DNA from 4 places in the Pseudaeromonas sharmana genome. Region 4 is predicted to be linked to each of the others. Evidence: predicted binding sites of a transcription regulator. Region 4 holds the regulator's gene; each other region holds the start of a gene.

Region 1 (7,794 bases), on a different contig from region 4:
TGGTTGCCGCTTGCTCCAACCCCATATAGAACACCAGGGTGTGTCCTTCACCGAGCAACTGGCTCCAGCCGAGAAATGGCCGGCTTTGCTTGTCGGCACCGGCTTGCAGATGGCCGGTGATCAGCGTCACCGAACGCGCTATGCCGCGATGGGTGAGGGGGATATCACAGCTGGCGGCGCAACCTAGCGCCGCCGTGATGCCAGGCACGACACTGAAGGGGATGTCATGCTGGCGCAGGAACAGCGCTTCTTCGCCGCCGCGGCCAAATACATAAGGGTCGCCGCCTTTGAGGCGGATCACCCTCTTGCCTTGTCGCGCCAGGGTCAGCAGCAGTTCATTGATCTGTTGCTGGCTGAACGAGGGTTCACCACAGCGTTTGCCTACGTCATGACGCTCGGCCTGCGCCGGAATCAACGCCAGGATCTCGGCGCCAACCAGCCGGTCATACACCACCACACCGGCCTGCTGGATCAGGCGTAATGCCTTGACGGTCAGCAGATCGACATCACCCGGGCCGGCTCCGACCAGGGTGACGTTGCCATGAGAAGTTGCCATACAGACGCTCCTTGTCCGTGTCATCACTGTGGCCGGTATTTGGCGACCAGTTTGTCGATCTCGCCGATACAGGTGCCACAGTTAGTGCCGCATTTTAACAGGGATTGCAATCCACTGCGTTCTTGAATTCCCTGTTCCACAATCGCCGAGACAATTTGCCGTTCGCTCACCCGCATGCAGGAGCAGACCATGCGGCTGTCGCCGGCGAGGGCTTGTTCGAGCGTGCTGGCCAGCAGGGACAGGTTCAGGGGGGTCGCCAGCAGGCCGGCTAGCAGCCCGACGTTGAGCTGCCACGGGTTGTCGCCACACAACAGCAGCCCGGCGATGCGCTGGTTGCTGAGTTTGACGGCTACCCAGCCGCCGGGCATTGGCAGTTTCAACCACTGGCCGCGACTGGCGATAGCTTGCCATAACTGACTCTGGTCGCTGCTGGCATCGGCCAGCAGGCGGCATTCACCGCCGTCCACCGGACGGCGACTCCACCAGTCCGGATCGCGGCCCAGGGCGTCAAGCTCCGGTTCATGCTGTCCAACCCACAGCGCCAGCCAGCGGGTGGCAAAGGGCTGTACCTGCACCCGGCTCTGCTTGAACTGTGGCTGACCGGAGATCGGGTCGACCACCGGTGCGACCAGGCGATTTACCCCACCACGGGCGGTGAACAGATCGCTCCAGTGCATCGGCATGAAGGCTTCGTCGTCGGCCAGGCCGTCATCGCGCTCCAGGCGTGCCAACACTTGATCCCGGCGCGATCCGATCCATACCAGTTGTCCCTGTTCCAGACCACTGGCCAGCAGCGTCGTGTGGTTGACGCTGATGCGTGGGTAAGGTTCCGTTTCCATCAGCCGTGTCAGATGGCCGGTACGGGTCATGGTATGCCACTGATCGCGCAAGCGTCCGGTATTCAGCAACCAGTTGCGTCCGGGACTGGCGTCGGGTGCGGGCAGATCCAGTTGTGGCAGCTGTGGCTGGACGGCCATCAGTCGCGCCTTGCCATCGGGCGTCGAGAAGTGGCCATCACCAAAGCGGCGATCACGTTCGACGATGCTAACCGCGGGATTGAGAGGCCAGCGTGCCGGCTGCCAGGCATCGAGTTCAGCGTCACTGAGCTTGGCTAACTCGCCAAGGTGCAGCTGGCGTTCGCCCTGATTCTCGAAGGCGGTCAGGGCGGCAAATTCGCGCAAGATGTCGTTAAGGCCTTGATAGGCGAAGGCTTCGGCAAAACCCATGCGCTTGCCCACTTCGGCCAGCGCCCACCAGTCGGGCCGCGCTTCGCCGGGAGGGGCGGTGAACGCTCGCTGCCGACTGATGCAGCGTTCGGAGTTGGTGACGGTGCCACCGCGCTCACCCCAGCCCGCTGCTGGCAGCAAGATGTCGGCAAACTTGGCGGTATCGGTATTCGGTGTCATTTCCGAGACAATCAGCAGTTCACAGTTGGCGAGGGCCTCGCGCACCCGGGCCGAGTCGGGCAGCGAAATCGCCGGATTGGTGGCGATGACCCAGAGCGCACGGATCTTTTTTTCATGCACTGCCGTGAATAGATCCACCGCCTTGAGGCCAGGCTTGCGCGCTATGGTCGGCGAGCGCCAGAAGCGTTGTACCCGATCGCAATGTTGTTCGCTGAAGCCCATGTGGGCGGCGAGCTGGGTCGCCAGCCCGCCGACTTCACGGCCGCCCATGGCATTGGGCTGACCGGTGATGGAAAACGGCGAAGCGCCTGGCTTGCCGACGCGTCCCGTCAGCAAGTGGGCGTTGATGATGCTGTTGCCTTTGTCCGTGCCCTGATTGGATTGGTTCACCCCCTGGCAGAACAGTGTCACGCTCTTGGGCTCGCGACAGAACCAGTGGTAGAAGGCACGCAGATCGCGTTCATTGACGCCACAGGTTGCCGCTACCGCCGCCGGTTCATATTCGGCACTATCCAGCAGCTGGCTCAGTTCGGCATAGCCGCTGACATGGTCGGCGATATAGCGCTCATCGAGGCCATTATTCTGCTGCAGATAGCGGCACAGACCATTAAACAGTGCCACATCACTGCCCGGACGTAGCGGCAGGTGCAGGTCGGCCTGTTCGGCGGTCATGGTCTTGCGCGGATCGATCACCACCAGCTTCAACTGCGGGTTGCGACTGCGTGCCTGCTGGATCCGGCGGAAAACGATGGGGTGCGTCCAGGCGGTGTTGGCGCCGACGATCACCAGCAGATTGCACAGCTCCAGATCGGCATAACAGGCGGGCACCACATCTTCGCCAAATGCGCGTTGATGGGCCATGACCGCCGAGGACATGCATAACCGTGAGTTGGTGTCGATGTTGGCCGCGCCCAAGTAACCTTTCATCAGTTTATTGGCGACATAGTAATCCTCGGTCATCAGCTGACCGGAGACATAAAAGCCAATCGCCTCGGGACCGGATTCGTCGATGATCTGCGTAAAACGCTCGGCTATGTGGTCGAGGGCCTGGTCCCAGCTGGCGTGTTTGCCGGCGACGCGCGGATAAAGCAGCCGCTGCGGGTAGGCCATGGTTTCCAGCAGGCTGGCACCCTTGATACACAGGGCGCCGTGATTGGCCGGGTGGTCACTGTCGCCGGTGAGCTGCTGGCCATTGGTCTGAATACCACAACCCACACCGCAGTAGGCGCAGGTCGTCTTGATGGCACCGGATTGTGCCTGTGGCTCAGTGATGGGAATAAGGCCCTGTTCGCTCATTATTGCGCTCCGCACAAGTGCACAGACAAAAAGACGCCCACTCCGCTCGGCACAGGCCGGGGAGGTGGACGTCGTTATCCAAAGTGGTATCTGAAAGTTATCAAACGTCACTAGGCAAAAGCCGTGCCGATCTGTTCGCTGACGCTAATTCTGCTTTTCACGCGCAGGGCTGAGGTGGCCGCGTTACCGGCAACCTGGCTTAATTAGCTGATTTACAACGACAGCAACGACTAGGAGCGCCGTAAATCCCGCGCCGGGCCGAGCGCAGGACAATGCCGGGTGTGCATTGCACTCGGCGTGGTGCACCCGCACTGAGTTGGGGCGCCAGGCAGGGTGAAAGTCACTGCTCAGATTGCAAACACACCTGAAAAATCCATCTTTACACCACCAAACAGTGCTGTTTCAGAGTTGGCACAGAAACTGAATAGTCCTGTGTGACGCAGGTCACCCTCAACGGCGAGGCTGACCAGAGTGCGTGAGTAACGGCTGTAACTACACAGCGACAGTAGCGAATTTTGGCAAAGGCGCCTTGCTGATCGACAGATCGGCAGGGCGCTTTTGTTTTTTCAGGGAGAGAAAAAATGCCTCATTACCACAAGACTGCACTGGCCACCCTGCTGGCTACCCTGTTTTTCAATACCCAGGCCCGGGCGGAAGTGGGGGCACCGGAGAAAGAAGAGCTCAAGCTCGGCTTCATCAAGCTGACCGATATGGCACCGTTAGCCGTGGCGTACGAGAAGGGGTATTTCGAGGATGAAGGTCTCTATGTCACCCTCGAAGCCCAGGCGAACTGGAAGGTGTTGCTGGATCGGGTGATCGACGGGCAACTCGACGGTGCCCATATGCTCGCCGGGCAACCCATTGGCGCCACGCTGGGTGTGGGTACCAAGGCCGAGGTTGTGACGGCGTTCAGCATGGATCTGAATGGAAATGCAATTACTGTCTCAAATGACGTGTGGCGGGCGATGCTTCCCTCGCTGGCCAAAGGGAGTGATGGCAAGCCGTTGCATCCAATCAAGGCTGATGCTCTCCAATCAGTTATCAAGGGCTACAAGGAACAAGGCAAGAGCTTCAATTTCGGCATGGTGTTCCCGGTGTCGACCCACAACTATGAATTGCGCTATTGGCTGGCGGCGGGGGGTATCCATCCGGGTTACTACGCGCCAGCCAAGGGGGATAACTCCGGTCAGCAACAGGCTGACGTGCTGCTGTCCGTAACGCCGCCGCCGCAGATGCCGGCGACGCTGGAGGCCGGTACCATCAGTGGCTACAGCGTCGGTGAACCGTGGAACCAGGCCGCGGTTGCCAAGGGCATCGGCGTACCGGTGGTCACCGACGAGCAAATCTGGAAGAACAACCCGGAGAAGGTATTCGGTGTTACCCAGGCGTTTGCCGACAAGTACCCCAACACCCACATTCACCTGATCAAGGCGCTGATCCGTGCCGCCTACTGGCTGGATCAGAACAACAATGCCAATCGCATGCAGGCAGTCCAGATCCTCGCCAAACCAAATTATGTCGGTGCCGACGCCAAGGTGATCGCCAACTCGATGACCGGCACCTTCGAGTACGAGAAAGGCGACAAACGCCCGGCTCCGGACTTCAACGTCTTCTTCCGCCACCACGCGACCTATCCGTACTACTCCGACGCCATCTGGTACATGACCCAGATGCGCCGCTGGGGCCAGATCGCCGAGGCCAAACCGGATAGCTGGTATGCCGAGATGGCCAAGAAGGTCTACCGCCCGGACGTCTACGCCATTGCCGCCAAGGAGCTGATTGCCGAAGGCAAGATGAAAGCCAGCGACTTCCCGGACTTTGCAAGCGAAAGCGGCTACAAGCCGGCTGACAGTCACTTTATCGATGGTGTGAGCTACGACGGCCACAAGCCGAATGACTATCTCAAGCAATTTGCCATCGGCCTCAAGGGCGACGACAAGCTCTGATGTTATCTGACCCGGGGGAGGCGACTCCCCCGCTGCAAGGAGAGAAGACGATGCAAGCCATCATGCAATGGATGCGACCCAAAGGGCGCTTTGGCCTGACACTGCCGGCCGCTGGTGCCTGGCGTGCCGGACTGTTACCCCTGCTGGGCATTCTGCTGTTCCTCGGTCTGTGGCACATCACGGCCAGCCAGGTACAGACCAGTCTGGGAGCGCTGCCGGGCCCGGCGGCGACTGCGGTGCAGGTTCACGCCCTGTATCAGGAATTTGTCAGCGAGCGTGATAAACGCACCGCCTTTTATGCTCGCCAGGAGGCGCGCAATGCGCAAAAACTCAAGGTCGATCCCCATGCCGAGGTGAAAATCCGCCCTTATACCGGACGGCCCACCTTTTTCGACCAAGTACTGACCAGCCTTATCACGGTGGCGACCGGTTTTGGCGTAGCGGTACTGATTGCCATCCCGGTTGGCATTGTACTCGGACTGAATCGCAGCCTGTATGCTGCCATTAACCCGCTGGTCCAGATCCTCAAACCCATCTCCCCCCTGGCCTGGTTGCCGCTGGTGACCATGGTGGTCAGTGCGCTGTATGTCAGCTCGGATCCCTTTTTCGCCAAGAGCTTTGTCATCTCGGCGTTCACTGTCAGCTTGTGCAGCCTGTGGCCGACGCTGATCAACACCACGGTCGGCGTGGCAACGATCGATCCGGATCTGCAAAACGTCAGCCGGGTACTGAAACTGGGGCCGCTGACCCATGTGCGCAAAATCGTGTTGCCGTCGGCCGTGCCGATGATCTTCACCGGCCTGCGCTTGTCACTGGGGGTGGCCTGGATGGTACTGATTGCCGCCGAGATGCTGGCGCAGAACCCGGGGCTGGGCAAATTCGTCTGGGATGAGTTTCAAAACGGCAGCGCCGATTCGCTGGCTCGCATCATGGTGGCGGTGATCACCATAGGTTTGATTGGCTTCCTGCTCGACCGCGGCATGCTGGCGTTGCAGAAGGGACTGTCCTGGGACAAGCGCAGCGATCTGCGTTGAATCCGCGGCTGACAAGGAGAAACGAGAATGTCCAAACACTATCTGGATTTGAGTGATGTCGGTATGCGCTTTGCTACCCCGACAGGCTGGTTTGAGGCGCTGGTCAACGTCAACCTGAAGATCGCCAAGGGGGAGTTCATCTCGCTGATTGGCCACTCCGGCTGCGGCAAGAGCACAGTGCTCAATCTGGTGGCCGGTCTCAACGAGGCGACGTCGGGTGGCATTATCCTCGACGGGCGTGAAGTGGCAGGCCCGGGGCCTGAGCGCGCCGTGGTGTTTCAAAACCATGCGCTACTGCCCTGGCTGTCGGTTTACGAGAATGTCGAGCTGGCAGTGCGCCAGGTGATGAAAGGGGCGAGCAAGGCACAGATCGCCGAGAAAGTGCGTTATTACCTCTCGCTGGTGCAGATGGACCATGCGCTGGATAAGAAACCACACGAAATCTCCGGTGGTATGAAGCAGCGTGTCGGCATTGCCCGAGCCTTGTCGATGTCACCCAAGGTGCTGTTGATGGATGAGCCATTCGGTGCGCTGGATGCGTTGACCCGTGCCCATCTGCAGGATGCCCTGATGGAGATCCAGGCCGAGCTGAACAACACCGTCATCATGATCACCCATGATGTTGATGAGGCCGTGTTGTTGTCGGATCGCATCGTCATGATGACCAATGGACCGGCCGCCTCGGTCGGTGAAATTCTCGACATCACGCTGCCGCGACCGCGCAACCGGGTAGCGCTGGCCGATGATCCCGAATACCACAAGCTGCGGCAGTGTGTGCTGAGTTTCCTCTATGAGAAGCACAGCAAGGTGACACCACTAAAAAAGCCCAAGGCTGAGTCACGGGCCGCCGTGGCCTGAATCAGCCGCCATTGAGAGTCGAGGCGGGAGCGATTCCAGCCAAGGGAGTGCAAACATGAGCAAGCAACAATTACTGGTGATTGGCAATGGTATGGTCGGTCACCATTTCATCGAACAGCTGGTGCTGGCCGGTGGCCTGGATCAGTTTGAAGTCACTGTATTTGGGGCCGAGCCGGACAGTGCCTACGATCGGGTGCACCTGTCCGAGGTGTTCGGCGGCAAGGCGCCACGGGATCTGCAACTGGCCGATCCGCAGTGGTATGCCGCGCAAGGCATTCGCCTGCTGCTCTCCAGTGCCGTCGAGGTGCTGGATCTGGCAGAACGCCGGCTACAGACCTGTCACGGTGAAACCTATTCTTACGACCGTCTGGTGCTGGCGACCGGCTCATACCCGTTTGTGCCGCCGATACCGGGTCACGAGCGGGCAGGCTGCTATGTCTATCGCACCCTGTCGGATCTGGATGCCATCCGTGATGCCTGTGCCGGTGGGCGTACCGGCGTGGTGGTGGGGGGCGGTCTGTTGGGCCTGGAGGCGGCGAATGCGCTGCGCCTGCTGGGGCTGGAAACCCACGTTGTCGAGTTTGCGCCGCGTCTGATGCCGGTACAGCTGGATCCGGTGGGTGGCGACCTGCTGAAAAACAAGATTGAAAGCCTGGGCGTGCAGGTGCATGTCAATACAGCAACCGAGTGCATTGTCG
Region 2 (7,794 bases), on a different contig from region 4:
CTCAAAGGTGTGATACAGCAGGCCGGTACCAGACGTCATGGTCATGAACTCCGTCTGGAAACCGATCAGGCCCCGCGCCGGAATTACATAGTCAAGACGCACACGGCCCTTTCCATCTGGAACCATATTGCGCAAATCAGCCTTTCGCTCGCCCAGCTTCTCCATTACGGAGCCCTGGTGCTGATCTTCAATGTCGACGGTCAGGTTTTCCATCGGTTCCAGCTTGATGCCATTCTCTTCGCGAATAATGACTTCAGGACGAGACACCGCCAGCTCAAAACCTTCACGACGCATGTTTTCGATCAGGATACCGAGATGCAATTCACCACGGCCAGAAACGCGGAACTTGTCCGGGTCTTCTGTCGGTTCAACACGCAGGGCGACGTTATGCACCAGTTCATTCTGCAAACGGTCAAGAATGTTGCGCGACGTGACGTACTTGCCTTCCTTGCCGGCAAACGGTGAGGTGTTGACCTGGAAAGTCATGGTCACAGTCGGCTCGTCGACAGACAGCGGAGGCAAAGCCTCAACGGCCGTGTTAGAGCAGATGGTATCGGAAATCTTCAGTTCGCCCAGACCGGTAATCGCAATGATGTCACCGGCTTGCGCCTCGCTGGTTTCGGTGCGTTGCAGGCCAAGATAGCCCATGACCTGACCGATTTTCCCGGTCCGGGTCTTGCCATCGGCACCCACTACAGTCACCTGCATGTTCGGTTTGACCTTGCCACGCGTGATGCGTCCAATCCCGATAACCCCAACATAGGAGGAGTAATCGAGCTGGGAGATTTGCATCTGGAACTCACCTTCCGGATCTGCCTTCGGCGGCTCAACGAAGTCGATGATAGCTTGGAACAGCGGATCCATGTTGTCAGACGGGTTAGCCAGATCCAGAGTGGCATAGCCTTGCAGCGCAGAGGCATACACAATCGGGAAATCCAGTTGTTCATCGGTGGCACCCAGATTGTCGAACAGGTCGAACACCTGATCGATAACCCAATCCGGACGGGCACCGGGACGGTCAACCTTGTTGACGACCACGATCGGACGCAACCCCTGGGCAAATGCCTTTTGGGTCACAAAACGAGTCTGTGGCATAGGACCATCAACGGCATCCACCAGCAACAGTACGCAGTCCACCATCGACATGACGCGTTCGACTTCACCACCGAAGTCGGCGTGGCCGGGGGTATCCACGATATTGATACGGTAGTCATTCCAACGGATGGCGGTATTTTTAGCGAGGATGGTGATGCCGCGCTCCCGTTCCAAATCGTTGGAGTCCATGATCCGTTCCTGACCTTCACTGGTACGGTCCAGGGTGCCTGACTGCTGCAGCAGCTTATCTACCAGTGTGGTCTTGCCATGGTCAACGTGCGCAATAATGGCAATATTGCGGAGCTTTTCTAACATCCTCGCCTCTAAACAAGTGGGGAAAAATCGGGCAATCATTTTACTCGTGCGCTTGTGATCTTCCTAGCAGAATTGAAGCAATTTTAATAAGGCAAGGCAGGCCAGATCACAGTATGATTCTCTCCTAGTAGTAACAGCACCACCGCCACGCATCATTTTGGAGCTCCATTTTGGTGCGCTTATATTCCATTTTGGTGCACCCTCTTGGCGTGGCTGCTCCATAACGGCAATTACTACTTGTTAGTTAAGGGATTTTATTTGTTGGCACAGATCTGGCTTAAGTGTCAGCAAGGTTTCTGCCGATAGTTCAGTTTTCCACGACACCGGAGGTTATTTAGCATGTCAGCAGCAAATGTTCTGGCTCTGATCAAAGAACAGGAAGTGAAGTTTGTCGATCTGCGCTTCACTGATACCAAGGGCAAAGAACAGCACGTTTCAGTGCCGTCTCACCAAATCGGCGAAGATTTCTTCGAAGATGGCAAGATGTTCGATGGTTCCTCCATCGCCGGCTGGAAGGGTATCAACGAATCAGACATGGTTCTGATGCCGGATGCCTCTACTGCTCTGATGGATCCGTTCACCGAAGAAGCAACTCTGATCATCCGTTGCGACATCCTGGAACCGGCAACCATGACTGGCTACGATCGCGACCCGCGTTCTATTGCCAAGCGTGCCGAAGACTTCCTGAAGTCCAGTGGCATTGCCGACACTGTCCTGTTCGGACCGGAACCAGAATTCTTCATTTTTGATGATGTCCGTTTCGGCAACACCATGGGCGGTTCTTTCTTCAAGGTTGACGCAGAAGAAGCGGCCTGGAACTCTGCTACCGAATACGAAGGTGGTAACAAGGGTCACCGTCCTGGCGTTAAGGGTGGTTACTTCCCGGTTGCTCCGGTTGACTCCTCTCAAGACCTGCGTTCAGCCATGTGTCTGATCCTGGAAGAGATGGGCCAAGTTGTTGAAGCTCACCACCACGAAGTAGCGACTGCCGGTCAGAACGAAATCGCTACCCGTTTCAACACCATGACCAAGAAGGCTGACGAAGTTCAAGTTCAGAAGTACGTCATCCACAACGTCGCTCACGCTTATGGCAAGACGGTAACCTTCATGCCGAAGCCGATGTTCGGTGACAACGGTTCTGGCATGCACTGCCACCAGTCTCTGGCCAAGAACGGCGTCAACCTGTTTGCTGGCGACCTGTACGGTGGTCTGTCTGAAACTGCCCTGTTCTACATCGGTGGTATCATCAAACACGCCAAGGCCATCAACGCCTTCTCCAACCCGACTACCAACTCTTACAAGCGTCTGGTTCCGGGTTACGAAGCGCCGGTAATGCTGGCTTACTCTGCCCGTAACCGTTCTGCTTCCATCCGTATCCCGGTAGTACCGAGCCCGAAGGCGCGTCGTATCGAAGTTCGCTTCCCGGATCCGGCTGCCAACCCGTATCTGGCTTTCGCTGCTCAGCTGATGGCCGGTCTGGACGGTATCATCAACAAGATCCATCCAGGCGATGCCATGGATAAGAACCTGTATGATCTGCCGCCAGAAGAAGAAGCTCTGATCCCGACAGTTGCAGGTTCTCTGGACGAAGCACTGTCTGCGTTGAATGCTGACCGTGAGTTCCTGACTCGTGGCGGCGTCTTCACCGACGACTTCATCGAATCTTACCTGGAACTGAAGCAAATCGATGTGGATCGTGTTCGCATGACTCCGCACCCGGTTGAATACGAACTGTACTACTCTGTCTAATCACAGAGTTGATAAAAACCCGCCATATGGCGGGTTTTTTTTTCGAATTTCGTTAAGATGAATTTCCACCACCGGATTCAGAAGGGTATTGTTATGCGCTTGTTCTGGTTACTCATTTTATCGTGCTCACTCCAGCCCGCACTATCGACTCAGACGGTGCATCGTTGGGTTGACAGTAATGGCGTCGTGCATTTTTCTGATCAAATTGCCGCCGGCTCAGCATCAGAAACGATTGAAGTCAATCCACCCGCGCCCAGCAGTACGCCGGTAACGACAATCACAAGCAGCGACAGCGACATGGCTACCGCTGCACAGGAACCCCAGGCACAACCACCATACGACATCACGCTGCAAACACCGCTGGAAAGTGAAACGCTCCGCGAGAACAGTGGCAAGGTACACTTCTCGGTCGCGATTAGTCCGCCAATGACGCAACCGTTCCAATTACAGGTGCTGCTCGATGGTGCAGCTGTGCTGCGCGTCCCGAATCAGCTAGCTGGAGATCTGGAAAACGTCGACAGAGGAATGCACCAGATTGTTATCAAGCTACTTGATGAAAACGGCAAGATCCTTGCATCAACCAAAGAAACCACCTTCTACCTGTTCCGGGTATCGGTATTAACGCAACCTAATCATCAGGCTAAGCCCAAAGCAGGGATGAATTAGCCAGATTGGATTGCACCGGTTCGGGGAAAATGATGCACAATATAGGTGCAAGGCACCAATATAGGGAGAGTCGTCGTGAACACCCGACCGGAACTGCAGGGAACATTGCTCGACAATCTGCTGACCGCGGTCATCCTGCTGGATAGCACGTTGACAGTTCGCTACGTCAATCCGGCAGCCGAACAGCTTCTTGGGATCAGTGCTCGCCGTTTGCTACAACAATCACTCGACCAGGTCGTTGAGTACACATCGCTGGATCTGGACCGACTGCGCACTGAACCTCGTCAGGGACAGGGTTTCACCGACAGCGAAGTCACTCTAGTCGTCGATGGGGATCCCAAACTGGTGGATGTCAGTGTGGTTACCATCAATGAAGAAGCCCCGCATCTGATTCTGATGGAGCTGCGTAAAATTGATCAACAAAAGCGCATCAGCCAAGAACTGCAACAACATGCCCAACAGCTGGCAGCCCGGGATCTGGTCCGCGGGTTAGCACACGAAATCAAGAACCCATTGGGTGGTTTGCGTGGCGCGGCTCAGCTACTGGAAAAGGCTCTGCCGGATGCACAGCTGAAAGAGTACACCGGCATCATCATCGCTCAGGCCGATCGGCTGAGGAATCTGGTCGATAGGCTGCTTGGACCACAGCGGCCAGGACGCCACCAGGTTCACAACGTTCATTCTGTGATGGAACAGGTCCGCCGCCTCGTAGAACTCGAACTCCCTCCCGGCATTCGAATCGAGCGGGATTACGATCCCAGCATCCCCGACTTCGAAATGGAGCCGGATCAATTACAGCAGGCGTTTTTGAACATTGTCCGCAATGCAGTCGAAGCCATGGGCGGTGAAGGGGTCATCAGATTAAAAACCCGTACCGTGTTTCAAATTACCATTCATGGAAAACGTTACCGTCTGGCGGCCGAGATCAAGATTATCGATAACGGCCCGGGCATTCCGGAAAACATTCGGGACACCCTTTTCTATCCCATGGTCACCGGGAAAGAAGGAGGGACAGGACTTGGCCTGTCGATTGCACAGAACCTGATCGATCAACATAAGGGACGCATTGAGTGCGTCAGCTGGCCGGGACATACCGAGTTCAGTATCTATTTACCGCTTCGTAAGTAAGGGATAAACATGGCTGCCAAAGTCTGGATTGTCGATGACGACAGCTCAATTCGCTGGGTTCTGGAAAAGGCACTCAGCTCGGAAGGCTTCGAATGCCAGAGCTTCGAAGATGGGGAAAGTCTGCTAGATCAGCTCGATTTGGATGTTCCGGATGTCATCGTATCGGATATCCGCATGCCCGGTATCGACGGCTTGTCCCTGCTGCAGCTGATTCAGGAAAAACAACCGGATATGCCGGTCATCATCATGACTGCTCACTCCGACCTCGATAGTGCCGTCAATGCCTATCAAAGTGGTGCCTTCGAATACCTGCCCAAACCCTTTGATATCGATGAGGCAGTTGCATTAGTGCGTCGTGCAGATAGCCATCTGCGCGAACAACGAAATAAGCGGCGCAATAAGCTCCAAGCGATTGCCAATGCTCCTGAGATCATTGGCGAAGCGCCGGCCATGCAAGAGGTCTTCCGTGCCATTGGCCGCCTGTCTCGTTCCTCCATTTCAGTACTGATCAATGGTCAATCCGGTACCGGTAAGGAACTGGTCGCACATGCGTTGCACAAGCACAGCCCACGTGCCGCGAAACCGTTTATCGCCTTGAACATGGCGGCCATTCCGAAAGAATTGATCGAATCGGAGTTGTTCGGACATGAAAAGGGCGCCTTTACCGGTGCCAACAATGTCCGTCACGGCCGCTTTGAACAGGCCAATGGTGGAACCCTGTTTCTCGATGAAATCGGAGACATGCCACTGGATGTCCAAACCCGTCTGCTGCGGGTACTGGCCGATGGTCAGTTTTACCGTGTCGGTGGACATCAACCGGTTCAGGTGGATGTCCGGATTATTGCCGCAACACACCAGGATCTTGAACGACGAGTAGCAGATGGTGATTTCCGCGAAGATTTATTTCATCGCTTGAATGTCATCCGTATTCATATACCGTCATTGCGTGAACGGCGCGAGGATATCCCCCGCTTGGCCAGTCACTTCCTGGTGCGCGCAGCCAAAGAGCTGAACGTTGAAGCCAAGATGTTGCATCAGGATACCGAATCCTACATCAGTCGACTGCCCTGGCCGGGTAACGTGCGCCAACTGGAAAACGTCTGCCGCTGGCTAACCGTCATGGCATCAAGTCAGGAGGTGCTGGTTTCCGACTTGCCTCCGGAGTTGTTACATCCTGCGGAGGAGCGCCCCGTCACGCGCGAGCAAGTCTCGATGCGCTGGCAGGATCAGCTGCAACACTGGGTCGCGCAGAAGCTCGCCAGAGGTGAAGTGGATATTCTGGGTGAAGCGCTACCGGAGTTTGAACGCATCATGCTCAACACCGCGTTGCAACATACCCATGGCCACAAGCAGGAAGCCGCCAGACTGCTCGGCTGGGGACGTAACACGCTGACGAGAAAGCTCAAGGAACTCGACATGTGAAAAACGCTTGCTGTCGCCGTTATGTAAAATAACGCTGCGGCAGCGGGCGACGTCCGCTTATCCTGACGTTAAAATCGATACCATATCGATAGCCACAGGATAGACCGATATGTTCGATGCCCGTTTTCCCCTGATAGATCTGCACCGCCATCTTGATGGCAACATCCGTCCGCAAACCATTCTCGATTTGGGGCGGCAGCACAACCTGGTGTTACCCGCCTCGTCACTGGCAGAGCTGATTCCACACGTCAGAATCGTGGAAAATGAACCCAGCCTGGTGGCCTTCCTGAACAAGCTCGATTGGGGCGTCAAGGTGCTGGCCGATTATGACGCCTGCCGGCGTGTCGCCTACGAGAACATCGAAGACCTGCAACTGGCCGGCATCGATTATGCTGAATTGCGTTTCAGCCCCGGCTATATGGCCATGACCCATGGTCTGGATCCTTCTGCCGTCGTGGAAGCGGTCATTGATGGTGTGCAGGCGGGTTGCCGGGACTTCAACCGTCAGGCCAATCTCATTGGCATTATGAGCCGGACCTTTGGACAAGAGGCATGCCACCGGGAGCTTGATGCCTGCCTCGCTCATGCCGACCAGTTCGTTGCCCTCGATTTGGCGGGTGATGAACTGGGGTTCCCCGGACCACTGTTTGAAGCACATTTCAGCCGAGTCCGCGATGCCGGCTTGCGCATTACAGTCCATGCCGGAGAGGCCGCAGGAGCAAACAGCATCTGGCACGCGATCCGCCGCTTGGGCGCCGAGCGCATTGGACATGGCGTCAAGGCCATCGAAGACCCGGTGTTGATGAACTACCTGGCAGAACAAGGGATAGGCATTGAGACCTGTCTGACGTCAAATATTCAGACCAGTACTGTACCCAGTTACCGTCAGCATCCGGTACGACACTTTCTCGAGCATGGCATCCTGGCATGCCTCAATACCGATGATCCTGCAGTTGAAGGCATTGAACTTGCCCACGAATATCATGTCGCCGCCCCTGCCGCAGGCCTCACCACGGCACAGATACAGCAGCTGCAGCAGAATGCACTAACACTGGCGTTTCTGGACGACGCAAGTAAACGCGCCTTGTGTGATAAGGTCGGTCAATCGAGCTGAACCGCAGAGAACAACAAGCCGACCACAGAAGGCAACAAGGGCGCCGCAATGGGCGCCCTTGTTCTTCACACCGTTTGCGCGCCGGATGATCAGTCCACCAGCCCGACATTGGTCTTGCCTTGAGACTGGACAATGCGCACCCGCTTGCCCGCAACCAACTTGGGATCGGCTTTTTGCACAACAACAATGCTGTCGCCGTTTTCTTTTCTGATTTCCAGCTCGACACCATCAACCTGGTTCAGCTTGTCTCCGGCCGCTTTACCCGCAGCAGCACCACCGATTGCGCCTGCGACGGTAGCAATATC
Region 3 (7,794 bases), on a different contig from region 4:
ATGCAATGCGCATCTGGCGACTCCTCTTTTAACCGGCGGCGATTATACGAAATCCCCCTGTAAAAAAAAGCGGTGGCCAAGGCCACCGCACAGGAAGTCCATCGGTACCGAACGTCAGCTCAGTCGTTTCAACAGGCGCTGAGCCTCGGCGCGCTGTTCATTATTCCCCTGATGCAGCACTTCGTTTAACAATTCGCTGGCGCTGGCCTTGTCGTCGATTTCCAGGTAGGCACGCGCCAGATCCAGTTTGGCACCCAGTTCACCTTCCACATCCACATCGATACCCTGAGCATCCGGCAATACTTCCGGGAACTCATCCAAACCAACGTCCAGAGACAAGCCCTCATAGGGTTCATCCTTGCTCTCCGAGGCATCGGCTTCAGCCAGCAGCTCATCGATTCCGCGGAATGCCGGTTGTGCCGAACGCTCATTGAGTAAGGCATCGATATCATCATTACTGACCGTCGCAGCAGGAGTTGCGTTCTCTTCCTGGTACCAATCTGCTGGTGGCAATTCGTCCGCGGAGTCGACGTTCAACGCCTCATCCAACTGTGCCAGGCTAGCTTTGATGTCTTGCTCCTCAAGGCTGACGACGGCCTCCTCGGCCATCGCCGGCTGATGAGCCGCCAACAGGGAATCAATATCATCGCTGTCGGTAACCATGGTCGGCGCCGGGGCAACTTCCGTCACCACTGTGTCCGCGTCATCAATCTGAGCCGTCGAGTCTGGTTCCGACTCATCCAGCTGTACCGTCTCCGTCGCCGTCAAATCATCAACACTATCAAACAAAGCATCCAGCTCATCATTGGACAGGTTAACCGTCTCACGTGGCACAAATGCATCCTGCTCGACGACCTTTTCCGGCTGCAATGGTGCGGCCTGCTCGGTGACGAGCGGCCGATCTTCGGGCAGGTTATCCAGATCACCGATACCCAGCTCGGAGAGAAACTCAGCCTCATCCAATGCTGCAGCGGCTGGTTTTGCATTCCAGTTAGACGAACTGTCAGAGGTGGCGGGAATGGATAGATCGAGATCATCTGCGTGGTCTGCCACCGCATCGCCCATGGCCGCACTGAACTCGGGTAACAATTCAGGATCTGCGGTCGAGGCAGCCACCGTGGTAGTAAAGCTGCTTGCCGTGGTGAAGGTAGGAGGCGCTCTCTCCTCATCCAGAATGATCTCGGGCTGAGGTTGAACCGTTTCATCCTGCTGTTCCAAGTCCGGCAAGTTGTTCATGGTCACCATGTCCGCAGCCAGCAGGTGATCAAAGTGCGAATCACTGCCATCCATCAGGCCATCGGCGCTATCTGACTCATCATATTCACGCGCAGCTTGCTCGCGCTTGCTGCGAGCCATCAACCACAGACTGATTAATGCCAACGCCAGCAGGAATGGCAGCAGCAGCAGCAAGGCCAGATTGAGCGGTGTCGCCGTCAACTCATCCCACATGGACGGCTCTGTACCGCTGGCGTCCTGACTCTCCTCGGCCGCAGACACCGCAGAAGACGCCGTTTCTAGCTGTGAATGTTCATTTTTAGCCAGCATCGCCTTGATGGACTGCAACTCTTTTTCCATCTGACCAAGCTGATCTTTGAGAGCAGAGTTGTCCTGCGTCAGGGTATCAATCTGGTTCTTGTAATCGCGCTGCATCGCTTGCAGCTTCTCGTCGACGATAGCGGTGGCAACCACATCTGTTGCCGGTGCGACCACAACTGCGGCACTCGCTGCTGTGGATTCTGCGGCCGAAACGGCTGCGATAGTCACCTCGCTACCCACCTGCTCCGTCGCGGTCATAACTGCGGCCGACGTGGCTGGCATTGTCGTCGTCGCGGCGGATATTTCACTGCCTTGCTGCGCTCCTGCCACCTCCACGACACGACTGTCCACCAGCTTAGGATTAGCCGGCGTCAGTTTGACAACCGGTTTTTCCTCCACTGGCGGTGATAGCTTGACCACTTTTTGCGTTGTCGAAGCGGTCTCTTCCGCTGCCGGGGCTGCCGCAACGGTCGCCTTGGGTGCAACCGTCTTCGGCAGCGTCATGCTACCTTTTCGAACCAGCTCCTGAGCCACAGTTTCGCTTTCACTGCGAATTTGCTCTGCTGTAGGCAATTGCAGATAGCTACCACGGTACAGACCGCTTAGTCTGCCTCCGGCAAATGCCTTCGGATTCTTGCGATACAACGCCAGCAAGGTTTGATATACCGATACCTGATTGCTGGGGCGGATCTGCTGGGCGATAGACCACAGCGTATCGCTGCTTTTCACCGGCCCATAGGTGCCGGCATTGGCCTGAGCTGAAGTCTCTGAGACAAATGGTCGCACTTCACCCGCCCGCACTGTCGGGCGCGGTGCCGGTTTGGTTTGCTTGATGACCGGTTTGGCTGCTGGCGTCACCTGTCGGCTCGGGCTGGTCGGTGCCTCCGACTCAGTCGGTGCAATCAGTGGCGAGACGGGCTTATCCGGGCCCTTGATCTCGATATAAAACTCATCGAGCTGATCCGCCGCCATCAGCGGTACGCTCATCGGAATTGATAGCGCGATCGCCAGAGCCAGACGGGAAAAGTGCAGTCCCATAGTCGTTCCTTCGTGATTAACCGGGCAATGAGGCAAGCCAGGCAGAGTAAACGGCTCCAATATAAAACACTCCACCCTTGCATGCCAGCACCCTACCATGCGGGTGTGATCTAGCGGCAAGTGTAGGAAAAATTTGATTTGTTTGATATTTCTGTAGAAAAGTCGGGCCGCTGAATGCGGCCCGTATCACAGACAAAGCGCTGATTGAGGCCAGCTTACATCTGCTCCTCGATAAGCCGTTCCGCAATTTGTAGGCAATTGAGCGCACCGCCCTTGCGGGTGTTATCTGTCACCAACCAGAAATTGAAGCCATGCTCGCATGTCTTGTCCTGACGCAAGCGCGAGATAAACACGTCATTTTGGCCAGCACCGTGGCTAATCGGTGTCACCAACTCATCCTCGACCAATTGCACACCCGGTGCCGCCAGCAAGGCTTGGCGTATCTCCTCCAGCGCACAGCCGTATTGGGTCTCCAGATGCACCACCTGACTGTGGCCATAGAAAACCGGTACACGTACGCAGGTGGCATTGATGCCGATACGCTCGTCGCCCAGCAGACGACGAACTTCGCTCTCAAAACGACGCTCTTCCAACGTATCGCCGTCCTCGGTCAGGTCATCAATCTGCGGGATGAGATTAAAAGCAATCTGCGCCGGATAGAGTGCTGGCTCAACCGGTCGCCCATTCAATAACTGGGCCGTTTGGCCCGCCAACTCCTGCACCCCTGCTTTTCCTGAACCGGCCACGGATTGCAGACTGACGAGATTGATGCGGGCTATCCCGACCTCATCGTGGATCGGCTTCAGCGCCAGCATCAGCTCGGTCACGATGCAGGTCGGGCTGGCGACAATGTTGCGCTCACGATAATCAGCCAACGCATCACCATTCACCTCGGGAATGACCAGCGGCACGTCATGGTCATGCCGATAGTGCAGGCTATTGTCGATGACAATGCAGCCTTCGGCCGCCGCCGCTTCCGCCCAGCTGGCAGTCGCGTCGCTACCGGCCATGAAAAACGCTAACTGGACCTGCGTCCAATCAAAGGTCTCGGCAGCGGCGACCGGCACAGTTCTACCGGCGAAGCGAACACTCTCCAATTCCCCTTCCCTGGCAACCAGCGCGTAGATCTTGCCGACCGGAAACTGGCGCTCCTCGAGCAACTCCAGCAACAATTCCCCCCCCAGGGTATCCACACCGAGAACGGCAATATCAAACGACGGGTTCATAATTTTCCTCTTATTGACAATGGAACATGGCTCAAGGTGTGACCACGTTGAATCCCAGACGCTGTAACAAAGCCAGATCCGGGCCAGTTACAGCCAAAGATGACCACTCCCGGCGTTCCAGGTAGTGTTTGCGCATCCAGTCAAAACTGGCCGCATCGGTATAAAAGCGGCGGAAACGGGCATCATCACGGCGCACATCATACACCAGATGGACCAGCGCCTTGAGCTGGGCATCAGCACATGACGTCCCCAGACTCACCGCGCTCAACGGTGCTGGCGGCAACAGTGCGGAGAAAGGCACCGTGACTGGCTGGCCGCTGAGCTGGCACCATGCTTCGTACAGCATATAGCTACCCCGCAGCTTACCTTCCAGGCTATAACCGGCGATGTGCGGCGTAGCCAGTTCGGTATGGGGAATCAAGGCGGACATGAGCTCGGGTTCATGCTCCCAGACATCCATCACCAGTCGCAGTGGTGCAGCACCTTGTTGCCGGGAGAGCAGCGCGGCATTGTCCCAGACATCACCGCGACAGGCGTTGATCAGTATCTGCTCCGGATGCAGCGCTGCAATCCGCTGTGCATCCAGCAGGTGCCAGGTTGGCGCCAGGCCATCATGTGTTAGTGGCACATGGAAACTGACCACATCACAGCCCAATGCCACCTCATAGTCGACATAATCACGCCCATCCCCCTGTTGTGCCTTGAAGGGGTCACACAGACAGACATGCATCCCCAGTGCCGCCGCACGCTCGGCTACGGCACTGCCGGTGTTGCCGGCACCGATAATGCCGATTGTCATACCCGCGAGGGATAATTGATAACGCTCAGCCAGGATCAGCAGGGCGCTGACCACGTATTCCCCCACACTGATGCGGTTGCAGCCCGGCGCACTGGCAAAGGCGATGCCACGCTCGGCCAACAACGACTGATCTATATGGTCGGTACCGATTGTCGCGGTACCAACAAACCGCAGACGACGATTCTCCGCCAGCAAGCCGGCATCCACTCGAGTTACCGATCGCACCAGCAGAATATCGGCATCGGCGATCTGCTCTGCACTCATGGTCCGGCCCGGCAAGCGCCGGATTTGGCCGAAGGGGGCAAACAACTGCTCCACCAACGGCATATTCTCATCAATGACGATCTGCATGTTTAATCCATACGGCTTGCGACTGATGCCGCATTCTAGACCGAGTTCACCGTGCTGCCTATCGCTGCGCACCCAGCAGTGCATCAGGTTGCCACTGCTGGCAATGGGTAATAAAACTGGCCAGGGCCGGATGGTGATATTTCCCGGCCTGTGTGACCCAACTCAAACGACGCGACATCGGCGGCTGCACATCCAGTGCCCGCAGGCGGCCGTCGACCTCGGCACGCGCGGTGGCCATGCGTGACAACAGTCCCAGTCCCAGACCATTGGCGACGCCGTTGACAATCGACTCGGTCGTATTGAACTCAAAGGCCAGTTGCCAGTTAGCTAAATGGCTCGCCAGCAAACGCTGGAACTGTTCGCGACTGCCGGATCCCGGTTCACGCAGCAACCAGCGTTGCTGCTCCAGATCGCGCAGCGTCACGCCTCGGCGACCAACGAGGGGATGGTCCGGGGCCGCTACCACCTGCAGTGAGTCCTCAAGCCAGGGGTGGGACGCAAATCCGCGATCATCCAGTTGCCCCTCCACCAACACAATATCCAGCCCATACTCGCTCAGCGCCTGACCCAAAGCCCGAGTGTTGTTGATCTGAATCTGGACCTCAATCCCGGGATAGCGCTGGATAAAGCCAGCCAGCAGCGCCGGTAGCAGGTAGTTACCGATGGTGTTACTGGCGCCAATTCGCACCAGCCCATGATGATGCTCGCCGGCAACAAACAGTGCTTCGATGTGCTGAACCCGCTGCCGCACCTCATCGGCCAGTGGCAATAACAGGGCGCCGTGATTATTCAGCTGCAGTCGGTTACGTACCCGGTCGAACAACGGGCAATCCAGCTGGCGCTCCAATTCCTGCAACGCCATGCTGACGGCCGCCTTGGTGATACATAACCGTGCCGCCGCCGCGGCAAGGCTGCCATGTTGGACGATGGCCACGAACACATCGAGTTGGCGTAAGGTGAGATGCATTTGTTAAGCTCTACTTAACCTTTTGTTCAATATATAAAGATATTCTTGATTTAGGAAGAGGACTATCCTTAGCGGCAAATCAAAGTTGTGGAGGTTTCCATGCTGACTCGCGTACAACGTCATCTTCCGAACATACCTACCCCTCTGGCCGGACTGGCGTTAGCCATAGCGTCATTGGGCTGGTGCTGGGACAGCGCCTTCCAGCTCGGCTCGCTGGTCAAATGGTCTGCAGCTATCATCGCCGGGTTGATCCTGGCCAGCCTGACGTTGAAGTTCCTGCGCTTCCCCAAACTGCTGTGGCAAGACTTGGGGCATCCGGTAGCCGGAAGCGTGGTCCCAACCCTGGCCATGGGCTGGATGGTGGTATCCCATTCCGTCGGTCAATTCCATGCGTTAGCCGGCACCCTGCTCTGGCTGATGGCAATTGTGCTGCACATGGCGTTTCTTGGGTCGTTTGTCTATCACAGAGCCAAGGATTTCCAGTTGCATCACATGATCCCTAGCTGGTTCGTACCGCCGGTAGGCTTGATCGTTGCCGATGTTGCCTTCCCTGGCGGGGCCCTGCGCCCATTGGCGGAGGCCATTCTCTACTTCGGTCTGATTGTGTATGCCCTGATGTTGCCCGCGATGATGTATCGCCTGATTTTCAGCAAGGATGTCCCCGAGCTGGCCAAGCCTACCATCGCGATCCTGGCGGCGCCTGCCAGCCTCTCGCTGGCCGGTTACCTGACCGTAGCCGAACAGCCCTCCATGTTGCTCGTCGGTTTGCTGGCTGGTATCGCGGTCCTGATGACGCTGCTGATTTATGTCGCCTTCTGTCACCTGCTGCGCTTGCCATTCAATCCAGGCTACGCCGCCTTTACCTTCCCGATGGTGATTGGTGCCACAGCGCTGTTCAAGCTGGCGCAGCAACTGCAGGTCTGGGGCATGGCCGCTGAGGATATCCATTGGATCCAGTGGCTGGCGCAACTGGAACTGGGTGTCGCCACGCTGGTCGTCGGTTATGTCAGCCTGCGTTATCTCATGCACTACTCACCAAGCCGGGCTCAGTACACCAAGTTGGCGCAGCGCTAACTTGGCGTCACGACAACAGAAGACCGCCTGCGTGCGGTCTTCTGTTGTTTTCAGCCCCCGCCAATTCAGATCCGACCACCAAACCAGTACTCAAGTTGAAGGCGTTTTCCAATCCTGAAGCGTCAGCACGACAACCATAGCGTGCGACACTGACTGATGGATAAACCAGCGATGCGGAAGGCCGCTGGATACCTACGTCCAGGCAAGGCGACAGCCTAGACCAGCGACGCTCAACACAACCAGCGCAGCATCCAGATAAAACAGCAGGGCAGACACCGAATGAGACACGGTGCAGATAGACATGGAAGCCGATCTCTTATCAGAGTGCGGGCAGAAAAAAAGCGTGGTCCCTAGCGGGTTACCACGCTCTGCTGGTTAAGCGTCAGGCTTAGCGGGATTTAGTGACAGACTTGCTGCCATTCAGCGCCTGGCTCAGAAGTGCAAAGCAGAGCGGATCGTAATTGAACATAGTCATCTCTCCATGAAGTGTGATTAGAGTCACAACTTCATAATGCCACGAAACGTGATCCATGCAACACTTTTGTTCGCCCCATAAAAAAAGGAGCCTTGCGGCTCCCTTTGTAAACACTGGTTCATTACGCCACAGAACAGGCCTTCAGATACCAAATGTAATCACAGTAGTCCTGAATCGAGCGGTCTGAGTTGAATTTGCCCATGGAGGCAGAATTCACGATAACAGCCTTAGCCCACGCCTTCTTGTCGCGATACAGAGCGTCAACACGCTTGTGCGCATCGGAGTAGGACTCGAAGTCAGCCAGCGCGAGGTAGGTATCGCCACCATC
Region 4 (7,794 bases):
GTTATCTTTGATGCCTTGCAGGCTGCCAAGGCTCGCCAGATCGATGTTTTGATCGCCGATACCGCGGGCCGCTTGCAGAACAAGAATCACCTGATGGAAGAGTTGAAGAAAATAGTGCGTGTCATGCAAAAGCTGGATCCTTCTGCTCCGCATGAGGTGATGCTGACTCTGGATGCCGGTACCGGGCAGAATGCGCTGAGTCAGGCCAAGTTGTTTGGTGATGCGGTTGGCGTCTCTGGTTTGGCGTTGACGAAATTGGATGGGACAGCCAAGGGCGGAGTGATTTTTGCAATTGCCGACCGGTTTGGTATTCCAATTCGCTACATAGGGGTGGGTGAAGGGATTGACGATCTGCGCCCATTTGATTCCGACGATTTTGTCGAAGCGTTGTTCAGTAAGGATCTCGCATAAACCATGATTCGATTTGAGCAGGTCAGCAAGCACTATCCGGGCGGCCATCAAGCCTTGCAGAAGGTCAGTTTCCATTTGGCTAAGGGCGAAATGGCCTTCCTCAGCGGGCACTCGGGGGCCGGCAAGAGTACACTGCTCAAACTGATTGGTGTCATGGAGCGTCCAAGCGATGGTCGGATTGCCTTCCACGGCCACGATGTGACCAGGATTGCTCGCCGAGATATCCCTTATATCAGGCGTCAGATTGGCATGATTTTCCAGGATCATCGCTTGTTGATGGATAAGACGGTGTATGACAACGTGGCCTTGCCATTGATCATTGACGGTTTTACACCTGCTGAAATACAAAAGCGAGTGTCAGCCGCGCTGGATAAAGTCGGTTTGCATGACAAGGTGGGGTATCTGCCTATGATGCTGTCCGGTGGTGAGCAGCAGCGGGTAGGGATCGCGCGGGCCATCGTAAACACGCCGCCATTGTTACTGGCGGATGAACCGACGGGCAATCTGGATGCCGAGCTGGCCGCTGACATTATGCGTCTTTTCGCTGAGTTCAATGATGTCGGTGTCACTGTGTTGATCGCTTCCCACGATCAATCGTTAATTCGTGACAGTGGCTGCCGTGTTCTGACGCTCAAGGGTGGGCGCTTGTTGGCTGATATGCCTGCCGGAGGGGAGCATGAGGCGTAAACGTCATTCCGGCGGGATGTCCCGTCAACTGTCGTTGTTTTTGTATCATCATCTACAAGAGGCCAAAACGGCTATTGCCGGAATTTGGTTTGCACCGCTGACTTCATTGATGACGATTGCCGTAATCGCCATCAGCCTGGCTGTGCCATCCGTATTCTATGTCATTCTTAAAAACGCAGAGTCGGTCAGCCAGCAGTGGCAGTCTGGAACTCAAATTACCCTGTATTTGAAAAAAGGGACGGCGGAGGCTCAAGCGCTAGCCTTGGTGGACAACATCAAGCAGGATCCAGAGGTGGAGCGGGTTCGTTATATTTCACCAGACGAGGCGTTGCAGGAATTTGCTTCGCTGTCAGGTTTTTCGGACGCTATGCGCTCTCTGAGTGAAAATCCGTTACCGGCGGTAATTGAAATCACGCCAGATAGCCATTTTCGGACGCCACAGGCGACGCGAGCCCTGTCAACAAGGTACGCGACTGATGCTGTCATCGAACAGGCCAAGCTGGATTTGCAATGGCTGGAACGGTTGCAGGGTATTATCAATCTGATTCGTCATTCAGTTCAGGGGATGGCGGTGTTGTTGATCTTTGGGCTGGTGCTCACGATTGCGAACACATTGCGTTTGAATATTTTCAGCCGACGGGCAGAAATTGAGGTCATGAAGCTGGTCGGGGCGACCAATCGTTTTATTTATAGACCCTATCTGTACCTCGGGCTTTGGTACGGGTTGATGGGCGGCATGCTGGCCTGGTGGCTCTGTGAAGTGCTGATTCTGTGGAGCGAGCACCAGGTAACCATCCTGGCCGCACTCTATGATAGCCATTTCCGGCTGATGGGTCTGTCTGCCGTCGAGGGTGGAGCTCTGCTGCTCGCCAGCATGGGGTTAGGGATACTGGCCGCGTGGTTTTCGGTATACCGTCATATCAGCGAGATCGAGCCCGGATAATGTGGTCGGCATAATCGACATAAATGATGCGCCGCACACTTTTTTCAGATGAATGCGGAACTTTTTTCGAGTTGTGTCAGTCTCATGGGTGAGGGTTAGACTAGGAGCAGATTGCTTGCCTCCGGTCGCATGTCGGACTGACTGAACAACAGTGACATGTCTTTTGACGGGGGTACTTGCAAGGTTCCCCCTTTTTTATGTATATAAGTGGATCCAGACGGCGGATCCTGGTTTTAGCTATGACGTGTGCCGCTGAAACAGACGAAGAGGGTTATGATGACAACGGCTATTCAGCAATCCATGGTTCTCGTTCCCCAAGGCAGCCTGGAGGGTTATATCCAGGCCGTAAACAGCATCCCGATGCTGACTGCCGAGGAAGAGCGCGCGCTAGCGGAGCGACTGCAGCAAGAGGGAGATCTTGAAGCTGCGCGCATGCTAGTCATGTCTCATTTGCGGTTTGTGGTGCATATCGCACGCAGCTATGCCGGGTATGGCTTGCCGCAAGCCGATCTTATTCAGGAAGGCACGATCGGTTTGATGAAAGCCGTGAAACGTTTCGACCCGAGTGTTGGGGTTCGACTGGTCTCGTTTGCGGTGCACTGGATCAAATCCGAAATCCATGAGTATGTGTTGCGTAACTGGCGTATGGTCAAAGTGGCCACCACCAAAGCCCAACGTAAATTGTTTTTCAACCTGCGTAAGGCGAAGAGTCGTCTTGGCTGGTTTAGCCATGATGAAGTGCAGACTGTCGCTGCTGATTTAGGTGTCTCTCCACAAGAAGTACTGGAGATGGAAGCCCGCATGAGTGGTCAGGATGTCGCGTTTGATGGCTATGACGACGATGATCAGGAGACCGCTTTTGCTCCCGTGCATTATCTTGAGGATAAGTCATCTGATGTCGCCGCTGCGCTGGAGAGTGATGATTGGGAACACTATGCCGAGCATAAGCTCGCCCATGCGTTAAAGACGCTGGATGAGCGTAGCCAGCATATAGTGCGTCGGCGTTGGTTGGATGATGAGAAGGCGACGCTGCAAGAGCTTGCCGATCACTATGCCGTGTCAGCGGAACGGATTCGGCAGCTGGAAAAGAATGCACTGAAACGACTGAAAGATGCGCTCGAAGCCTGATAAAAAAACCGCCAACGGCGGTTTTTTTATTACTGGATAACGACTATTCAGACTCATCAAAACGGTCTGCTACCAGTTGTTCAACTGCGCTCATTAACGCATTGGCGTCACTGCCTTCGCAAATGACTGTAATCGCTTGTCCTTGTGCCGCCTCAAGCATCAATAGTCCCATGACACTATCAGCACTGGCCTCTTTCTCGCCGTTACTAACCATGACGGTGGCCTGATAGCTAGCCGTCAGTTGCACTAGCTTGATAGCCGCGCGAGCATGCAGGCCCAGCTTATTTACGATCAACAACTGCTTTTCAATGCGCGGCATGTTGTTTCTCCAGCGTTTTATGGCGGACTTGTACTGTCTTGTTGCGATTGCGAAAACTGGCAGCTAGCTGTTCGGTGATAAAAACGGATCTGTGTTGGCCCCCGGTACAGCCAATGGCCACCGTCAAATAGCTACGGTTATTGCGCTCCAGATTGGGAAGCCAGTGGTTGAGCAGGGTTTCAATATGCTGGCAATAGAGCATGACATCTGGCTGATTGCGCAGGTAGTGCTGGACTGGACTGTCCAGGCCTGTCAGTGGGCGAAGTGCCGCGATCCAGTGCGGATTTGGCAGAAAGCGGGCGTCAAAAACGAAGTCTGCATCCTTAGGGGTCCCGTGCTTGTACCCAAATGACTCGAAAACCAGCACCAGCTCTTTCTCTTTGCGGCCCAATACCCGTTCACAAATTTGTTCACTGAGCTCATGAATGCTCAATGACGTGGTATCGATGCGTAAATCCGCTGTTGATGACAACGGCGCCAGCATGTGCGTTTCTTGCTGTATGGCTTGATCGAGTGAAAGGTGTTGGCGTGACAGCGGGTGCAGTCGCCGGCTTTCACCATAGCGACGGATCAGCGTGGCGTTATCTGCATCGGTGAAAATACTGGAAAATTCGAGGTCGCTGCTCTCGCGGATACGGGTGAGCAACTCTTCCAGCTCCGAACTCTCAGCAGGCAGATTACGCACATCGATGCTGACTGCGAGTTCACTGTGCTGATGACGTGCAACATCGACCAACTGAGGCAATAGAGAAACCGGAAGGTTATCGACACAGTAATAGCCAAGATCCTCAAGCACGCGCAGCGCGACCGTTTTTCCCGAGCCAGAACGGCCACTGACCACTATCAGTTTCATGCTCGCCTCATGGAGCTGTTATCAGTTGATAGAGCGCCTCGTCGTTTTCAGCCTGACGGAGCTGACGACAAAAAGCGCGATCATGCAAACGGGTTGCGATCAGTGACAGGGTCTTGAGATGAGTTTTGCATTCGCTCTCTGGCACCAAGAGGGCAAACAGGATGTCGATTGGCTGGTTGTCTATGGCATCAAACGCAATCGGTTCTTCCAATGTCAAAAAAACCCCTGTCAGTGGGTGGCCATCCGGAATGCGGCCATGGGGAATTGCGATTGCGCCGCCAATGCCGGTACTACCCATTCTTTCGCGGGCAAGCAGTCGCTCGAAGAGGTCTTGCGCGTCAAGGCCAAGCCTTTGAGCTGCCAGTTCGCTGATCATCTCGATGGCGCGTTTTTTGCTGGAACAAGGGACTGCACTTTTGGTGCAGTCCCTGCTGAGGAAATCCTGAATTAACATTATTAGGGTTACTTACTGTTTAGTTTTTCTTTGTGCTTAATGATCTGCCGATCCAGCTTGTCAATCAGCGTATCAATCGCGGCATACATGTCTTCGTGCTGAGAGTTGGCAAAAATTTCACCGCCGTTGACATTCAATTTGGCTTCGGCAATCTGGTTGAGCTTTTCAACCGTGAGGATGACCTGGACATTGTTAATCTGTTCGAAATGGCGCTCCAGTTTTGAAAACTTGCTGTTCACGAAATCACGCAGCGGCTCAGTAATTTCGATGTGATGACCGGACAGATTGATTTGCATAACGTCTTCCTTATTGTTTGCCCTACAGCAGGCGTTTACGTTGGCTTGACGGGGGAATGGATAAAGACTCACGGTATTTGGCAATGGTTCTTCTGGCAACCATGATACCTTGCTCGGTCAGCAAATCCGCGATCTTGCTATCGCTTAACGGCTTTGCCGGGTTCTCCGCTGCGACTAGCTTCTTGATGAGCGCTCGAATCGCCGTCGAAGAACACTCCCCTCCATTATCAGTATTGACGTGACTGGAGAAAAAGTACTTCAATTCGAAGATTCCGCGAGGGGTATGCATGAATTTTTGTGTGGTCACCCGTGAAATCGTCGATTCATGCATCTCTACTGCTTCGGCTACATCGTTAAGAACCATGGGTTTCATGGCTTCTTCACCATATTCGAAAAAATCTTGCTGGTGCTGGACGATGCAGTTGGCGACTTTCAATAAGGTCTCGTTCCGACTCTCCAGGCTCTTGATGAACCACTTTGCTTCTTGGAGGTGAGAACGAATAAATTGGCTATCGCTGCTGTTCCGGGCATGGCGGGCCATGGCGGCATAGGTTTCGTTGATGCGAATTTTCGGCATGGCATCTGGATTAAGCTCCACTATCCAGCGGCCCTGCTTTTTGCTAACGGCGACATCGGGGATCACATAGGATGATTCTGCCTGCAGCACGCTATTTCCGGGGCGGGGATCCAGTTGCTGAATCAGATCCAGTGCCTCTTTCAGATCGGCTTCTTTGAGCTGCATTTTGCGCGCCAAATTGCGGTAATCTCGGTTGCCCAGCAGGTCCATGTGTTCCTGTAGTATCTGCTTGGCTTCCTTCAGCCATGGGGTGCTATGCGGGTACTGTCCTAACTGGATGAGCAGGCACTCCTGGACCGAACGCGCCGCGACGCCGATAGGGTCAAAATGCTGGACGCGTTTAAGGACAGCTTCGACCTCATCCAGCTCGACTTCAACGTCATCGTTATGCACGGATTCGCGGATGTCATCGAGGCTGACTGTCAGGTAGCCAGACTCATCGATTGCATCAATGATCGCCAGCGCGATAGCCGCATCCAGTTCACTGAATGGGGTCAAATGCATTTGCCACAGCAAATAATCTTGTAGGCTCTCTGTCGTTTCGCCCTGATAAACGGGTTCATCGTCGTTAACGGGTAGGCCGCTGGATTGATGTGTCCCGGCGGTATAGACCTCATCCCAGGTCGTATCCATCGGTAGCTCTTCAGGCATGTTTTCCTGATTCAGCGCCTCGCTGGTACTGAGCTGACTTTCATCGTGATCAATAGATTCATCGTGCTGTTCTGACGCGTCACTCTCGCGCTCTGATGGCAGCGCATCGAGACCATCACCCTCTTCCATTTCCAGCAGGGGATTGGCATCCAACGCCTGCTGGATCTCCTGCTGGAGCTCCAGGGTCGAAAGTTGCAACAAGCGAATGGCTTGCTGCAACTGGGGCGTCATGGCCAGTGATTGTCCCAAGCGTAATTGAAGAGTCGGTTTCATCTGAGTTGTTTATTCCTTGCGGCTAATCGTTTGGCGTCCGTTATTGTCACAGGGTGAAGCCTTCACCCAGATAAACCTGCTTGACCTGTTCGTTACGCAGTATCTCCTTCGGAGAGCCCTCGGCAATCAGTTGACCATGGCTGACGATATAGGCTTTTTCGCAGACATCCAAGGTTTCTCGGACGTTATGATCGGTAATTAATACCCCAAGGCCACGATCACGTAAATGTTCGATGATACGTTTGATATCAATAACCGAGATGGGATCAACACCAGCAAAAGGTTCATCTAGCAGGATAAATCTAGGGTCTGCAGCTAAAGCTCTAGCGATTTCCACTCGGCGCCGCTCCCCACCGGAGAGACTCATGCCAAGGCTCTGTCGGATATGGGTAATATGAAATTCTTCGAGCAAGGACTCCATTTTGTCTCGGCGCTCTTCCTTGGACAGATCGGGTCGCAGTTCGAGCACGCCCATCAGATTCTGCTCGACGCTGAGGCGCCGGAATATGGAGGCTTCTTGCGGAAGGTAACCGATACCGCTGCGCGCGCGCTCATGCATCGGCAGCGGCGTCAGATCCAGGTCATCTATTGTCACCACGCCACCGTCCTGCGGAACCAGGCCGACGATCATATAAAACGAGGTTGTTTTACCCGCACCATTTGGTCCGAGCAGGCCGACAATTTGGCCCGTTTCAACCTGCAGGCTGACATTGGTGACAACGGTTCTGCTCTTATAGCTTTTTTTCAGGCTGACGGCCTTCAGGCATGACATTACTGTTGCCCCTTCTTTTGATCGTTGACCTGTTCCTGAATCTGGTCAGGCAGGAAGATGGTCTTGACGCGCGACCCCTTGCCACTACTCTCCGCTGCCATCTGCTGCTTCTGGATGTCATAACGGATGGTGTCACCAGAGACTTGGCTATCTTCCTGCTTCAGGTGCGCCTTACCACTGAGAATGACCAGTTTTTCTTTCAGTTTGTAGCTAAGTTGCTTGGCCTGAGCTTCGACAGGTTTGCCATTGTCGAGGATCTGGTAGAAGGTGGCGGGTGAGCCATAGGCGATCATCTCTTCGGCACCTTTTTGACCGTGACGAATGACTTCGACTTTACTGGCGGTGATGCGGATGCTGCCTTGAGTGATGACGACATCGTCGAGGAAGGAAACCTTGTCACTCCCCAGCTCTGCCAGCTGACGTTGTGAGT

Evidence for each region. Region 4 encodes sigma-54, which starts transcription at its own class of promoters, with help from an activator protein. Its sites were predicted from a motif close to TGGCACNGTTTTNGCTT; they were not measured.
Region 1: ACFOSS_RS10720 (CmpA/NrtA family ABC transporter substrate-binding protein) is a predicted target of sigma-54. The motif match lies at 3,668-3,684, and genes of this name have one in related genera.
Region 2: glnA (glutamate--ammonia ligase) is a predicted target of sigma-54. The motif match lies at 1,673-1,689, and genes of this name have one in related genera.
Region 3: ACFOSS_RS13355 (FimV/HubP family polar landmark protein) is a predicted target of sigma-54. The motif match lies at 2,656-2,672, and genes of this name have one in related genera.

Annotation. Positions count from the first base shown of each region.
Region 1 covers NZ_JBHSAF010000014.1:194,354-202,147, forward strand. Annotated here, with positions in the region: gene cobA (uroporphyrinogen-III C-methyltransferase) at 1-556, opposite strand, end outside; gene ACFOSS_RS10715 (nitrate reductase) at 580-3,258, opposite strand; gene ACFOSS_RS10720 (CmpA/NrtA family ABC transporter substrate-binding protein) at 3,840-5,204, shown strand; gene ACFOSS_RS10725 (ABC transporter permease) at 5,255-6,238, shown strand; gene ACFOSS_RS10730 (ABC transporter ATP-binding protein) at 6,266-7,096, shown strand; gene nirB (nitrite reductase large subunit NirB) at 7,152-7,794, shown strand, end outside.
Region 2 covers NZ_JBHSAF010000007.1:93,025-100,818, forward strand. Annotated here, with positions in the region: gene typA (translational GTPase TypA) at 1-1,410, opposite strand, end outside; gene glnA (glutamate--ammonia ligase) at 1,750-3,159, shown strand; gene ACFOSS_RS08120 (DUF4124 domain-containing protein) at 3,253-3,825, shown strand; gene glnL (nitrogen regulation protein NR(II)) at 3,901-4,953, shown strand; gene glnG (nitrogen regulation protein NR(I)) at 4,963-6,375, shown strand; gene add (adenosine deaminase) at 6,485-7,489, shown strand; gene ACFOSS_RS08140 (outer membrane lipoprotein) at 7,579-7,794, opposite strand, start outside.
Region 3 covers NZ_JBHSAF010000014.1:802,132-809,925, forward strand. Annotated here, with positions in the region: gene truA (tRNA pseudouridine(38-40) synthase TruA) at 1-13, opposite strand, end outside; gene ACFOSS_RS13355 (FimV/HubP family polar landmark protein) at 115-2,574, opposite strand; gene ACFOSS_RS13360 (aspartate-semialdehyde dehydrogenase) at 2,790-3,800, opposite strand; gene ACFOSS_RS13365 (4-phosphoerythronate dehydrogenase) at 3,832-4,950, opposite strand; gene ACFOSS_RS13370 (LysR substrate-binding domain-containing protein) at 5,009-5,917, opposite strand; gene ACFOSS_RS13375 (TDT family transporter) at 6,017-6,991, shown strand; gene ACFOSS_RS13380 (glycogen/starch/alpha-glucan phosphorylase) at 7,588-7,794, opposite strand, start outside.
Region 4 covers NZ_JBHSAF010000012.1:14,448-22,241, reverse strand. Annotated here, with positions in the region: gene ftsY (signal recognition particle-docking protein FtsY) at 1-411, shown strand, start outside; gene ftsE (cell division ATP-binding protein FtsE) at 415-1,098, shown strand; gene ftsX (permease-like cell division protein FtsX) at 1,088-2,041, shown strand; gene rpoH (RNA polymerase sigma factor RpoH) at 2,318-3,169, shown strand; gene ACFOSS_RS09705 (HPr family phosphocarrier protein) at 3,213-3,488, opposite strand; gene rapZ (RNase adapter RapZ) at 3,475-4,341, opposite strand; gene ptsN (PTS IIA-like nitrogen regulatory protein PtsN) at 4,349-4,795, opposite strand; gene hpf (ribosome hibernation promoting factor) at 4,804-5,091, opposite strand; gene ACFOSS_RS09685 (RNA polymerase factor sigma-54) at 5,114-6,592, opposite strand; gene lptB (LPS export ABC transporter ATP-binding protein) at 6,639-7,364, opposite strand; gene lptA (lipopolysaccharide transport periplasmic protein LptA) at 7,364-7,794, opposite strand, start outside.